DNA from 4 places in the Parabacteroides sp. genome. Region 2 is predicted to be linked to each of the others. Evidence: riboswitches for the same ligand, from Rfam matches in the RefSeq annotation. Region 2 holds a riboswitch; each other region holds the start of a gene.

Region 1 (3,472 bases), on a different contig from region 2:
TGCACCAGGTTGGGCAGGAGGGCGTCTTTCAGCAATACCGTGATCGCTCCGGCCACTCCCAGGTCGTTTACGGTGAAAGGCTTGTCATCGTTCGTGTATCCCAACAGGATGTTGCCGACACGTCGTTTCAAATCCTCGATATCCGTAGCCAGGCAAAGGATCGCCATGATTTCCGATGCGGGCGTGATGTCGAAGCCTGTCTCCGTCGGTACGCCGTTGGCCGATCCGCCCAGACCGGAAACGATGTTGCGCAGGCTGCGGTCGTTCACGTCCAGCACGCGTTTCCATTTGATCTCTTTCAGGCCCTCGCAGGTGTTACGCGTCTGGTAGATGTAGTTGTCCAGCAACGCCGTGATCATATTGTGGGCGGAAGTAACCGCATGGAAGTCTCCTGTAAAATGCAGGTTGATGTTCTCCATCGGCAACACCTGCGAGTATCCGCCTCCGGCCGCTCCGCCCTTCATGCCGAAGCACGGGCCCAGTGATGGTTCGCGCAAGGCGACGACCGCCTTTTTACCGATCTTGTTCAATCCCAAAGCCAGTCCGATCGAAACGGTCGTCTTGCCGATGCCCGCTTTCGTAGGAGTGATAGCCGTAACCAGGATCAGATTGTGTTGTTTGATCTTCTCTTCGTCGATCAGATGGAGAGGTATTTTGGCGATGTATCTGCCGTAATTCTGAACTTCTTCGCGCGGGATGCCTAATCCGGTCGCGATTTCTTTTATCTTGCGCAGAGAGACCTCTCTTGCAATTTCTATGTCCGATTTCATGTCTTATGTAAGTTTAAGTGGAAAACAAAAGTAAATATATTTTTATATAATAACAAAATAAAAGGTCGGGTGGTTTAGCTGTTATTGGATGATCATCAGGGAAAAGTATGGGAATATTTTTCCCTGAATTTGTTTCGGGTCGGAGGTATAGAACTCTTTCCCGGTCCCGACATTCTCGAAATAGTGGAAGTTCGCTTCCGGATGTAACCGGATGCAGGTATGGACGGCCTCCACGCATTGGGACAACTTCATGATGACGATCACGTAGCCGGCCTTGATCTTTTCCGACAATTCTTCCGCCGTCAGCATTCCGGGTATGACGATGATCTGTTCTTCCTGTTTGACGATATGCAAACCGGCCAAGGCGCCTGCCGCAATGAAAGCGGGGATTCCGGCGGTTCGTTCCACTTCGATGCGGTTCTCCTTGAATTTGTCGTATATATATTGTATGGAAGAATAGAACCCGGCATCGCCTTCCGCCACAATGACCACCTTTTTCCCTTCGTCGCAGGCGGATACGGCCTTCTCATACAGGGCATCGTAGACTTTCCAGGCTTCGGTACGGTCTTTGCTCATCGGGAGCGTGAAGAGCCGGATCGCGGATTTCCCGATTTCCAGTTCTTCGATGATACGGGCCGCACGGGAGAGGGGTTGCCCGCTCTTGCTCATGGTGGCGGGACAATAGATGATATCGGCCTGTCGAAGTTTTTTCAAGCCTTTCAGGGTGATCAGTTCGGGGTCTCCCGGACCGAGTGATACGAAGCAGATAGGGTACGACATGTGCGTTTGATTTATTTAGTGCGCAAAAGTGAGGAAAATCGCGCAACTTTCCAAATGGCAGCTCGTAAGAAAAAAGGATTTGTCTGTCATTTTTCTCTTGAATGAAAAGTAATATTATTATATTTGTCCCTTGAAACAGGTTTTCCTGTCCTCCTTACAGGACAGGGATGAAAAGGGAACCGGGTGGAAATCCCGGACAGACCACGCTGCTGTGAAACTTCGGAAACATGCCGGCAATACTCTATGCCACTGATCGGGGGATCGGGAAGGTGTCCGGGATGGAAGTAAGTCAGAAGACCTGCCGTTTCGGTTTGGAAGAGTTTCGTCCTCGTGGGGTGGACAAGGCTTGTCCGGTGAAATAAAATAATATTGAATATGAAAAAATACCTGGCAGGGTGTTGCCTGCTTATGTCGTTGTGTGTCGTATCCTCGTGTACGACCAAAAACAATCAACAGACCGACAAGGTGGAGACGACGGAAGAAAGCGCGTTTTCCGGTGTCCGTATCGTGCCGGAGTATGCCCGTGGTTTCGAATTGTCCTATCGGGACGGATATGTCTTGCTGGATATCCAGGACCCGCAGAATGAGGAAAGTACGACTTTCCATTATGCGCTTGTCAGGAGAGGAACGAAACCTGCCGGCATCCCCGGATCGTACACCGTGATCGAGACACCCATCAGAAGTGTTATCTGTATGACATCCTTGCAGTTGTCCAACTTTATCAAGATGGGCGAACTGGACAAGGTCGTGGGAGTAACCAGCACCCGGCATCTGTTCAACCGGGAGATGAACGAACGCCTGAAGAGCGGGAAGACTGCCAAGATCGGTATAGAAGGGAATTTCGACAACGAGGTGATCATGAGCATGAACCCCGACCTGATCCTTGTCTCGCCTTTCAAACGGGGCGGATACGAGACCTTGAAGGATGTCGGGATCCCGTTGATCCCGCATTTAGGCTATAAGGAGATGACGCCGTTGGGACAGGCGGAATGGGTGAAGTTCGTCGGCCTGCTGTTGGGACAGGAGCAAAAGGCGAACGAGACATTCGACGCCATCGCGGCACGCTACAATGAGTTGAAGGAACTGACGGCGGAAGGAAAAGTGAAGAGACGCCCGGTCGTGCTGAGCGGCGAGATGCGGGGCGGAAACTGGTATGCCGTGGGAGGGGAAAGCTTCCTCGCCCAACTTTTCAAGGATGCCGGGGCCGACTATTTCCTGAAAGACGACAAACGTTCGGGAGGTGTGACGCTCGACTTCGAAACGGTCTATAACCAGGGTGACGAAGCCGATTACTGGCGCATCGTGAACAGCTATCTGGGCACGTTCAGCTATGGGGCGTTGAAGGAGCAGGACCCGCGTTATGCCGATTTCCGTGCCTTCAAGGAGAAAGGGATCATCTATTGCAACATGAAAGATACGCCCTTCTACGAAAGCATGCCGACCGAGCCGGAAGTCGTGCTGGCCGACCTGCTGCATATATTCCACCCGGACCTGTTGCCCGATCATACGCCTGTTTATTATGCACGACTTAAATAAGTTGCACGAATGAGACATTCCACTACTTTTCTGATGTCGCTCATCGTAGCGTCTATCCTGGTCCTGATGTTCCTGAACCTGGTGTTAGGATCGGTGTCTATCCCGTTGAAGTCTGTCTGGAACATTGTTTGCGGACTGGGAGACGAGCCGGTGACGTGGCAGAATATCGTCTGGAAATCACGTCTCCCGCAGGCGTTGACAGCTTTGGTGGCGGGAGCGGGCCTGGCGATAAGCGGCTTGCAGATGCAGACTGTTTTCCGGAATCCGCTGGCGGGACCTTCCGTGCTGGGGATCAGCTCCGGTGCGAGCATGGGCGTGGCCTTCGTGGTGCTGTTGAGCGGTAGCCTCGGAGGGGTTGCGCTTAGCAAATTGGGGTTTATGGGAGA
Region 2 (3,472 bases):
TTTTTAAAATCCATCTGTCTAAGTTATTTAAAGTTTAATATACAAATCTCACGCTTGCCCGGAAAGACCGTCCGGGCATCGGATAATAGCGAATCACATCATACGTGACATTTCCGATATTCAGAATTTCCGCCTGTAAACGAAGCGAACAATGTCGTAACGAAAATGTCCTGTTAAAAGAGAGTTGCTGCTCAACATATCCATCAATTAAATTCTCCGGAATATTCTGTTGCAAAGAATAACGGTCTCCGACAGCCATCAACGTCCAAGTCGCATTCAACCAGGGATGTTCCACTCCTACGGAAACAGTCCCTGCATGTTCCGGTGTATAAGGAATCTGGTCTCCGTAAATCTTTGAACCTTTAGTAGTCCGATCTACCGCATGTTGCCATGTATATGAGCCATCCAATAAAACCGAAAAGGATGCCGGCAAGCGTAACTGTGCAGAAGCGTTCACATCCAGACCTCCGATGTTCACCTTCCCCATATTCATCATCTTCCAGATAAACATAGTCGGCAGGGCGACAATCTTATCTTTTACCTTATTGTAATAGCCGTCAACCGAGAAACTGACATAATCAAGTGATAAATCGGAGAAAGACTCGCTCCAGGTCATTCCTATGTTATATTGTGTGGCTTTTTCCGGATGAAGCATCCGGTTGCCGAGACGATCATAATACAAATCATTGAACGTCGGTATGCGGTATGAGTGTTTGTACGAAGCCCTGAGTCGTAAATTCTGTTCTGGGAACAAACGATAAGAGAGACTTACCGCCGGTGACAATTTCGAACGGTCAGGGGCAGCTTCGCCTATTTCCAATGTTTCCGTAATAAACGTACCGAGCAAACTGGCCGTTGCCGTAAGCCTGGGATTTTTATATTGGGCTGCAACAGCGGTCAACGAGGTCAATCGTTCCGGGAAAGGACATTTGGGAGTAGTTGCGTCTAACGTATTGTAATAGACATCTTCCGCCAACGAAAAAGACCAATATTCCTTGGGCGTATACAGAAAAGCCGCCGAACCATATATTTCCCGTTGCGTATATACATCTTTTTGCTGTCCATTCTCATATTGACTATGGAAGTCCCTATAACGTGTCCAAGCGTAATCGAATTTACCCAATATTTTAAAAGCAAAAACATGATTCAGACGATTCTCATAATTCGCCTGCACAAAACCGTTCCTGTTTTCCAAACGTTCTTTATGGTAATCGCTATACAGCACGACTGATCCGGGTAATCCGCGGTCAGAGTCAAACCAATATCCCTTCAATTGCATTTTCCCGGCCTTCGCCCAATCAGCGAAGAAATTCATTTCCCCATGATAGCTGTCGATATCGCTGTTATGCCTTTTTTCCTCTGTCACGATATTGCCATTGGTAAATGTAAAAGGATATCGGCCATCGGCATGTTGGTAATCCGCATTCAAAGTTGCAGCATATTTTGTTCCTAATTTTTGCTCGTAACGAAGGGAAGGATTCACAAATCCAAACGAACCGCCTTTAACCTGCAACCATACATGAGATGGCTTTTGCTCAAAACGGGGAACTGCAGTCTTTATGTTCAACGCCCCCGCCGACGCATACACCCGTGCCGTCTGAAAGATGTCATCCGCCTGCCCGATCGACAAAGAGACCATATCGACATTATCCAGTGAGAAGCGGCTGATATCCACCTGCCCGCTCTGTGCGTCCGTGACCGTCACCCCGTCGTAGCTGACAGCCGTATGCTTGGCGCCGAGGCTGCGGACGGAAACGGTTTTCAATCCGCCTATGCCTCCGTAATCCTGCACGGTCACGCCGGAGAAACGCTTCACGGCTTCCGACAAATCTTGCACGCCGAGCCGTTCGATCCCGGCCTTGTCCATCACCTGGAGCGGCGTGCTCTCGCGGGTTACGGAAGGGCGTACCTTTCCCAACACCTCGACACCCGAAAGCTGGTGGTAGGTTGTCGTGTCTACCTGCGCATACAAAGCGGCAAACGGAAACAGCCAGGCACATAACAAGCCTGACAATCGTTTTATAAGAATATACTGCATACCTTTTTGATTCATCAACCCCTTTACCCGAAGGATTGTATAATGAATAATGGCAGGTTTTCTGGCTTGTTCTCCCTTGAACGGCTACCTTCCCAACTAAAACGTCAGTGGTAACAAGATTTGCCGGGGTTTACAGAACTTACAGCTACGGGTACAGCTCCGGACTTTCACCGGATTCCCTTTTACTAACCGTCAGCGGAAGCAAATACGGTTACACCATAATCCGGTCGCAAAGATAAGAAAAAACAGATAATTCGTCATCGGTTTATTCCTTTTTATTTAACAATGCAAAACATTTCACCCGTTTTTTGCCGGCAAAACGTCACTTCCCGCTTAGGTACTTCTTTCTCTACGATTTACAAAACAAGTTATTTCCGTCATTTTGGTTTATTTCAGAACTCAATTGGTTCATTTCAGAATAGGTTGAAATGAGTTGAACATTTAACTAAGTGCAAAAAGACTCAAAAAGTAACATTTCCGGTTTTCGGAAATCCATTATTCGTAATATTGCAACCGATGATTTGAATAGGATTAAGGAAAAAAAGAGATTGTATGGGAGAAATAAAAGGTTATATCTCACAGGTTATCGGTCCGGTCGTGGACATTCATTTCGATAATGACAAGGAAGAAAAGATATCGCTTCCCCGTATCCACGACGCAATGGAGATAACCCGCTCCAACGGGAAAATCCTGATTGTGGAAGTCCAGCAGCATATTGGGGAAAACACGGTCCGCACCGTAGCGATGGATACGACAGACGGACTGAAGAGGGGAATGGAAGCCGTTTCACACGGTTCGCCCATCACGATGCCGGTCGGCGACCAGGTAAAGGGGCGTTTGATGAACGTGACGGGGAACCCCATCGACGGAATGACCGAACTCGACAAGAAAGGGGCCCTTCCGATCCATCGTGAACCGCCCAAGTTCGAGGACCTGACCACCAGCCGTGAAGTCTTGTACACCGGCATCAAAGTGATCGACCTGCTCGAACCCTATTCCAAAGGAGGCAAGATCGGTCTGTTCGGAGGAGCCGGCGTAGGAAAGACGGTCCTGATCATGGAGCTGATCAACAACATCGCAAAGAAGAACAACGGGTTCTCCGTCTTTGCCGGTGTGGGCGAACGTACACGCGAAGGAAACGACCTGCTGCGCGAGATGATCCAATCCGGAGTCATCCGCTACGGCGAAGCATTCAAGAAAAGCATGGAGGCCGGCCATTGGGACTTGTCCAAGATCGACTACGGCGAACTGGCCAAGTCGCAGGCGACACTGGTCTTCGGGCAGATGAACGAACCGCCGGGAGCCCGCTCTTCGGTAGCCCTTTCGGGACTGACGATCGCCGAGTCTTTCCGTGACCTGGCGGTAGAAGGGGAAACGAAAGACATCCTTTTCTTTATCGACAACATCTTCCGGTTCACGCAGGCCGGTTCGGAA
Region 3 (3,472 bases), on a different contig from region 2:
AGCGTTTTCCCGATCTCGGCCGATGGCACTCTGCAACCGGCTGAAGTCTATGCGTATGAAGGCGGAACGCCGGGCTCCGAACGCCAGGCAGTCCCGCATCTGCATTGCGTGTACGCCTCGCCGGATGAGCGTTTTCTGTATGCCAACGACTTGGGAACGGACCGGATCTATAAATACGATATCGTCGCTTCCGATAAGGGTTTGAGCCTGCGGGAAGGAACGCCTGCCTCTTTTAGTTTGCCGGCGGGAGAAGGCCCGCGCCATACGGTTTTCCATCCGAACGGGAAATGGGCGTATCTGGTCAGCGAGCTTTCGGGCCGCGTCGCTTTCATGCATTACGACAAAGGCAACCTTGCCCCGGTCCGGTTTGTGGAAGCCGACACGTTGCATGTCTCCGGCAGCGCCGATATACACATCACACCGGACGGCCGTTTCCTGTATGCCTCCAACCGTCTGAAAGGCGACGGCATCGCGATTTTCTCCATCGATCCGGCAGACGGGCAACTGGCAAAGGTCGGCTATCAGCCGACCGGCATTCATCCGCGTAATTTCGTCATCACTCCCAATGGCAAGTTCCTGCTTTGCGCCTGCCGGGACAGTAATGTCGTGCAGGTGTACGCTATAGACAAGCAAAGCGGCTTATTGAGAGATACGGGAAAAGACATCCGGGTAAGCAAGCCTGTTTGCTTGAAGTTGGCTGATATGTGAATCTGATATTTTTTAGTAGCTTTGCCTTTCCTAATTGTAATAAGCTATGTCGTTCATCAAGATAACAGAACAGGATTCTCTCTATGACGACCTGGAACGGATGTCCGTCCGGGAGTTGCTCGAAGAGATCAATGCGGAAGACCGGAAAGTGGCGTTGGCTGTCCGAAGGGCCATCCCCCGGATAGAAGAATTGGTTTTGCAGATCGTTCCCCGCATGAAGCAGGGCGGACGGATCTTTTATCTGGGAGCCGGGACCAGCGGACGGTTGGGGGTTTTGGACGCTTCAGAAGTCCCTCCGACGTTCGGGATGCCTCCCACACTGATTATCGGCTTGATAGCCGGTGGCGATACCGCCCTCCGGAATCCGGTGGAGAATGCCGAAGACGATGAGGAACGCGGCTGGCAGGAATTGTTGGAGCATCAGGTCGATACGAAGGATACTGTGATCGGTATTGCCGCTTCCGGAACGACTCCCTATGTGATCGGTGCCCTTCGCAAAGCGCGTGAACAAGGCATCCTGACCGCCTCCATTTCCAGCAATCCCGATTCGCCGATGGCGGCGGTGGCCGATGTCGCCATCGAAATGATTGTCGGGCCGGAGTTTGTCACCGGCAGTTCCCGCATGAAATCCGGGACGGGACAGAAAATGATCCTGAACATGATCTCCACCTCCGTCATGATCCGGCTCGGACGGGTCAAGGGGAACCGGATGGTCGATATGCAGCTCACCAATCAGAAACTTATAGACCGTGGAACCCGCATGGTTGCTGAGGAATTGGGTCTTCCTTATCACCAGTCCCGCCATCTGCTGTTGATGTACGGCTCCGTCCGGGAAGCCGTCGAGGCTTATCGCAACGGCTAACAAGTCGGGACCGGTTTCACTTTTTTTCTGTAGGAAGATGAAGAATATATGGAAAATATCTCTATATTTGTCCCATGCATTGTTCCTGCTTCGCGATCTGCGGAAAAGGATTAAAAGGGAATCGGGTGCAAATCCCGGACAGTCCCGCTGCTGTAAGCTTCAAAACGGATTGGGCAATTCTTTGTATGCCACTGACGCGAGTCGGGAAGGCGCTCATACCGGAAGTAAGTCAGAAGACCTGCAACGCATATTTTTTCGACGGCTTCGAGGAAAGGCCGGAAGAGAACAGTGAAGCCGTAGGCTTTTGCCTTTCTTAATCCCCCGTTTCCCGTAGCCTATCTATTTGTTTTTAATTATTTTGCCATAATAATTAGGAAAAGAGGCATGAATCTGCGTGCGGGATGAGCTCCGCCCCCCGGTTCATGCTTTCTAATATTATGGGATCAATCTGGTTTTGTGGACGGAAGTTCCTACTCCGTCCGTAGGAAAATAACTGTTGGAAGTCGGTCGAAATTCAACTTAGGCAACACTTAGGCGGTGATATTTGTTTATTATTGGAAAAGTGCGTTTATTTGTAATTCATATTAACTAATAAAAGAAAACAGGTATGAAAAAGATTGTAGGGGTTATGTTGCTGATGGTGATGACATTGATAGCCATGCCTGCGAAATCCCAGATTAAGTTCGGTATAAAAGGCGGTTTGAATGTTTCGTCTGTCCATTTCAACAAGGAGGTGATCGGCAAGGATAATGTGACCGGATTCAATATCGGCCCGATGGTGGAGGTGATGGCTCCGATAATGGGAGTCGGCTTTGATGCGGCTATCCTCTATTCGCAAAAAGGGATAGGCGTGAAGAGCGAGAAAGACATTAAGAATGACTATATCGATGTCCCGGTCAACCTGAAATGGAAATTCGGTTTGCCTATTATCAAAGGATATCTGGCTGCCGGTCCGTATGTCGGTTTTCGTGTGGGCGGCGATAAGTTCTGGGATATTCCGGGATCGGTCGGAGACCAGTTGAAGGCTAAAAGCTTTAATGCCGGCTTGAACTTGGGCGCCGGTGTGGAACTGATCAAGCATTTGCAGGTCGGCTTCAATTACACCCTCGGCTTGACGGATGATTATAATGCATCCAAGTTGGATTTGAACGGCAAGAACCGGGGTTGGTCGGTTACGGCTGCCATCCTGTTCTAAATATATTTATTTTGATTTTAAGCATAGGATAGATAGGAATGGATATGACCATAATTTTATCAAACGGAATAATGTGTATGCCTTGAACGTCACTTTTACGGAAGAGAGTTTTACAAATATTCCCAAAGCAGAGCCTGATCCGGACCCGGTGCCCGATCCTGTGCCTGACCCTGATCCCGATCCCGACCCCGATCCTGTTCCCCCGACACCGGACGAACCGACCAAGATCTCTGTTAATGTCTGGATATATGAATGGGGAGAGGTGGTTCAGAATCCTGTTTTCGATTGAACATCGAACAAGGAGCGGAATTTGCGATTTTTTTGTGTATGACTTTTCTTTTCATTATTTTTGGAGCCTTAATGAATATATGAAGTACGCAAACGTCATACTCCCGCTTCCGTTAGAGAACAGCTATACCTATAGCATACCGCCCGATATGGAACAGGCGGTAACGCCCGGTTGCCGGGTGATCGTCCATTTCGGAAAGAAGCGTTATTATACGGCTATCGTCATGGATGTGCACGAGCATGGGGCTGACGGCCAGTACGAGACGAAGGAGATTTATGCCCTGCTGGATGCCACGCCTGTGCTCCGTCGGCCGCAACTTCGTTTCTGGAAATGGATCGCATCCTATTATCTGTGTAAATTAGGAGATGTTTACAAGGCGGCTTTGCCTTCCGGATTGAAACTGGAGAGTGAAACGGCT
Region 4 (3,472 bases), on a different contig from region 2:
CACCCAAAGGGATGGTTCCGGAATTCGTCCGAAAGTCGGATGCTTCGAACGCAACCAGCCGAAGACCAATCCGGCGATCAATGCCCCGCCACTCGTGCTCAAGCTGATGGGTACACCTCCTAAATGGATCGCCAAAGCTCCCACGACGCCACCGAGGAAGATTCCAAGGCCGACGAAAATCATATCCGTCTGGTTGGTCGGGCGGTCGGCATAGCCTAACGTATCGGCTGCCGCATTCACCTCCAATTTCGTACCGACCAGTTCCAGCATATCGCCGGGATCGATCACCGTGGCGGCCAAAACCGGTATGTTGATGCCGGCACGTTTGATGCTCTTGATACTGACACCGTGCATAACCGGCAGTTTACGCAGTTTGGCGACTGTCATGCCTGCATATTTCTTGCGGGAAATCAATACGGGCAGAGTTTCGGCCGGAAAGTCCAGCAACTCGATATCATTGACTTCATCGCCGATCCAGTCCTCCTCTCCGATCACAAATTCACGTCGGCCGCTGAGCACGACTTCGTTTCCTTTCAAGAGCATCCGGTCGGGTTTCGCATCCCGGATCACACCATCGATACGGACCCGCTCGACGAAGAGGCGTCTTCCCTGTCCCTCCAGATAATCTTCCAACTCCTTCACGGTCTTTCCCGCCCCGAACCAGTCGTTGCTGATCTTGTAGGCGCGGAACGTGATCGGACGGGCGGCAGGCATGAAGCCCGGTTGTTCGCTTTCGTCATCCGAACCCATTTTGGCTTCCAGCTCGCGACAGGCTTTCTTGACCGATTCGATCCCTCCCAACAGACGGGGAGCGATGTCGCTCATGATCCAGGCGGATCCGGCCGTACCGAAAATATAAGAGACGGCATAGGCAACCGGCATGACATTGATCATGTCCGTTTTATCTGCCGCCGGTATGCCCAACTGGTTGATCGTATCTTCGGCCACACCGAGTACGGCGGATATCGTCTGTGAACCCGCCAGCAGGCCGGCAGCCTCTCCGGCAGAATAGCCCATGATCTTCGCCAGCACAAACGGGGCCAGCAAACAGAACAGGCACATCACGACGGCAAACAAAACCTGTGGCAATCCCTCCTTTTTCAATCCCCGGAAGAATTGCGGACCGACACTATACCCTACGGCAAACAAGAACATCAGAAAAAATACCGATTTCAACGGAGCTCCGATATCGATATGCAATTGCCCGATCAACACACCGACCAGCAAGACGCTGGTTACCGTTCCTAACGTGAACTTTTTAATCTTGAATTTACCGATCCAGAAACCGAAAGCCAGCGTGAGAAAGATGGCAAGCTCCGGGTAATGCCGGAGCAAATTGGCAAACCATTCCATATATCTATTTTTTTTGGCGTTAATAAAATTGATAATGAAACACGACAGGGGAAAGAGTTGTTGTGTTAAACCAAACGAAAGCAGAGTTAAATTTATAATTGACATTTCTAAATAAATATATATCTTTGCCCCCGCTTAGGTGATATAACTGCCATCCGGCAATTGTATAAAAGGGAATCCGGTGAAAATCCGGAACAGTGCCCGCTACTGTAAAGCCATATTGAAGAAGAAAGCAATCTCCATGCCACTATCCGGAAGGATGGGAAGGCCGCTTTCCGAAAAGGCTGAGTCAGGAAACCTGCCAGGCAAGACAATAATAACTCTCCCGGGGCCAGGAAAGCTATTGACACATACATAAGACAAACTTTTTTCAGAAAAAAGAAATGTTGGCAGGCAGCCCTTTTTGCGGGTTGTTCTCTTAGCATGTCTATATCTATTTAATAATAAATTAATTGCTTATGAACAAGAACAAATTAATCAACCTGCTATCTTTCCTGTTTTGCATCTTCATGCAATCCATACAGGCAGAAGGTAATTTTGTCGAATCGGATATGTTTGCCTCCATGCAAACGGGTGATAAAGCAGCCGTACTGGTCGTACATTTCGGAACGACTCACGACGACACGCGTGCCCTAACTATCGACGCCATCAACAAAAAGATGGCTGATGCTTTTCCTGGTATCGAAGTCCGCGAAGCCTGGACTTCCCGTATCATCGCTTTCCGCCTGAAAACACGCGGCATACATAAATCAAATCCGGAAGAGGCGCTCGCCAGGCTGAAGGCCGAAGGATATACCCATGTATTGATTCAATCGTCCAACATCATCGAAGGGATCGAGATGGAATCCCTACGCAAAGACGTAACCTCACAGGAAAAGGGTTTCAAGGAAATACGCATCGGCACTCCACTCCTTTTCACTCCGGAAGATTATGAAGCCACCATAGCCGCGATCACGCCTAATGGAATCCGGGACGGCGCCGTCTTGCTGGTCGGACACGGCACTTACACGCCTACCACGGCACAATATGCCATGATGGATTATATGTTGAAAGCTAAAGGATTCGGCAACTACGTAGTCGGGACAATCGAAGGTTATCCTTCTTTCGACGACGCATTGAACCAGATAAAAAAGGGAGGATACAAAAAAGTCAGGCTAATGCCTTTCATGTTCGTTGCCGGCGAACATGCCAAGAATGATATTGCCGGAGATTGGAAGGACGAACTTGAGAAACAGGGATACGAAGTAACGGTCTTCATGGAAGGACTCGGACAAAATCCGGCTATCCAGAATATATTCGTGGAACATGCCCGCTTCAACGCTACCCACAAATATCTGGACATAGTCAAGAAGAAAAAGGATTATGCCAAGGGTAAAGAAAAATATGAATAAGACATGTTTACAAAACTACTAAAGAATCTACACAAGATATTGGGCCTGCCGCTCAGTATCTTGTTTTTCCTCTGGTTTGCTTCCGGGATCGTCATGATCTATATTACACGGCTGGCTGGAACTATTCGTTCTTCGACTATACCAATTACACAGGATATAAGGATGGCGACGTTTACGGTCCGGGCCTTAACGCGATGCTCCCGGTCCAGAATCCGCATTACGTGCGCGACTGGTGGGACAGCAAGGTTTCGGCAGCCTCCATCAGCCGTTACCAGACCAACGGTTTCTACCTTCACGACGTCATCGAGGTCAACGATCAATGGAAAGGGATGTTCGGATTGCGTTACGACAATTACCGTTATAAAAAAGCGACGGCAACCATCAACGACGGACGCCAGCACTACGACGAAAAGAACCGTACGGACTGGACAAGCATTAAAAACAACGCTGTGACCTACCGCGCCGGCCTTGTTTATCTGCCCATACCGGAAGTTTCCGTCTATGCTTCGGCAGCCTCTTTCTTCAAGCCGAACAATACGACTTACAATGCCAACTATATTTACCTCGACAAGAACGGAAAAGAATTCAATCCCGACAAATCGGATGGTGAAGTATTCAAACCAGAGAAAGGTTACCAGCTCGAACTCGGAGCACGTTACGAACTGAACCGTATGTTGGAATTGAACGGTAGCGTATTCTACATCCGTAAACACAACGTTGTAAAAAAC

The links. Region 2 has a riboswitch for cobalamin ahead of ACW6QF_RS09140 (TonB-dependent receptor plug domain-containing protein). Riboswitches for the same ligand answer to the same signal wherever they lie in the genome.
Region 1: linked by a shared signal. The riboswitch ahead of ACW6QF_RS11610 (ABC transporter substrate-binding protein) and the one ahead of ACW6QF_RS09140 (TonB-dependent receptor plug domain-containing protein) in region 2 are both predicted to bind cobalamin.
Region 3: linked by a shared signal. The riboswitch ahead of ACW6QF_RS13140 (porin family protein) and the one ahead of ACW6QF_RS09140 (TonB-dependent receptor plug domain-containing protein) in region 2 are both predicted to bind cobalamin.
Region 4: linked by a shared signal. The riboswitch ahead of ACW6QF_RS15930 (sirohydrochlorin cobaltochelatase) and the one ahead of ACW6QF_RS09140 (TonB-dependent receptor plug domain-containing protein) in region 2 are both predicted to bind cobalamin.

The regions. Positions count from the first base shown of each region.
Region 1 is NZ_CDRTCT010000020.1:86,785-90,256, forward strand. Features, by position in the region: gene ACW6QF_RS11600 (formate--tetrahydrofolate ligase) at 1-770, opposite strand, end outside; gene ACW6QF_RS11605 (precorrin-2 C(20)-methyltransferase) at 852-1,550, opposite strand; cobalamin riboswitch at 1,670-1,870, shown strand; gene ACW6QF_RS11610 (ABC transporter substrate-binding protein) at 1,926-3,086, shown strand; gene ACW6QF_RS11615 (FecCD family ABC transporter permease) at 3,096-3,472, shown strand, end outside.
Region 2 is NZ_CDRTCT010000015.1:46,318-49,789, forward strand. Features, by position in the region: gene ACW6QF_RS09135 (DUF5074 domain-containing protein) at 1-14, opposite strand, end outside; gene ACW6QF_RS09140 (TonB-dependent receptor plug domain-containing protein) at 35-2,038, opposite strand; cobalamin riboswitch at 2,073-2,274, opposite strand; gene atpD (F0F1 ATP synthase subunit beta) at 2,591-3,472, shown strand, end outside.
Region 3 is NZ_CDRTCT010000024.1:65,124-68,595, reverse strand. Features, by position in the region: gene ACW6QF_RS13150 (lactonase family protein) at 1-708, shown strand, start outside; gene murQ (N-acetylmuramic acid 6-phosphate etherase) at 755-1,570, shown strand; cobalamin riboswitch at 1,633-1,830, shown strand; gene ACW6QF_RS13140 (porin family protein) at 2,178-2,765, shown strand; gene ACW6QF_RS13135 (hypothetical protein) at 2,749-3,054, shown strand; gene priA (replication restart helicase PriA) at 3,134-3,472, shown strand, end outside.
Region 4 is NZ_CDRTCT010000034.1:18,177-21,648, reverse strand. Features, by position in the region: gene aspT (aspartate-alanine antiporter) at 1-1,353, opposite strand, end outside; cobalamin riboswitch at 1,474-1,673, shown strand; gene ACW6QF_RS15930 (sirohydrochlorin cobaltochelatase) at 1,812-2,744, shown strand; gene ACW6QF_RS15925 (TonB-dependent receptor domain-containing protein) at 2,741-3,472, shown strand, end outside.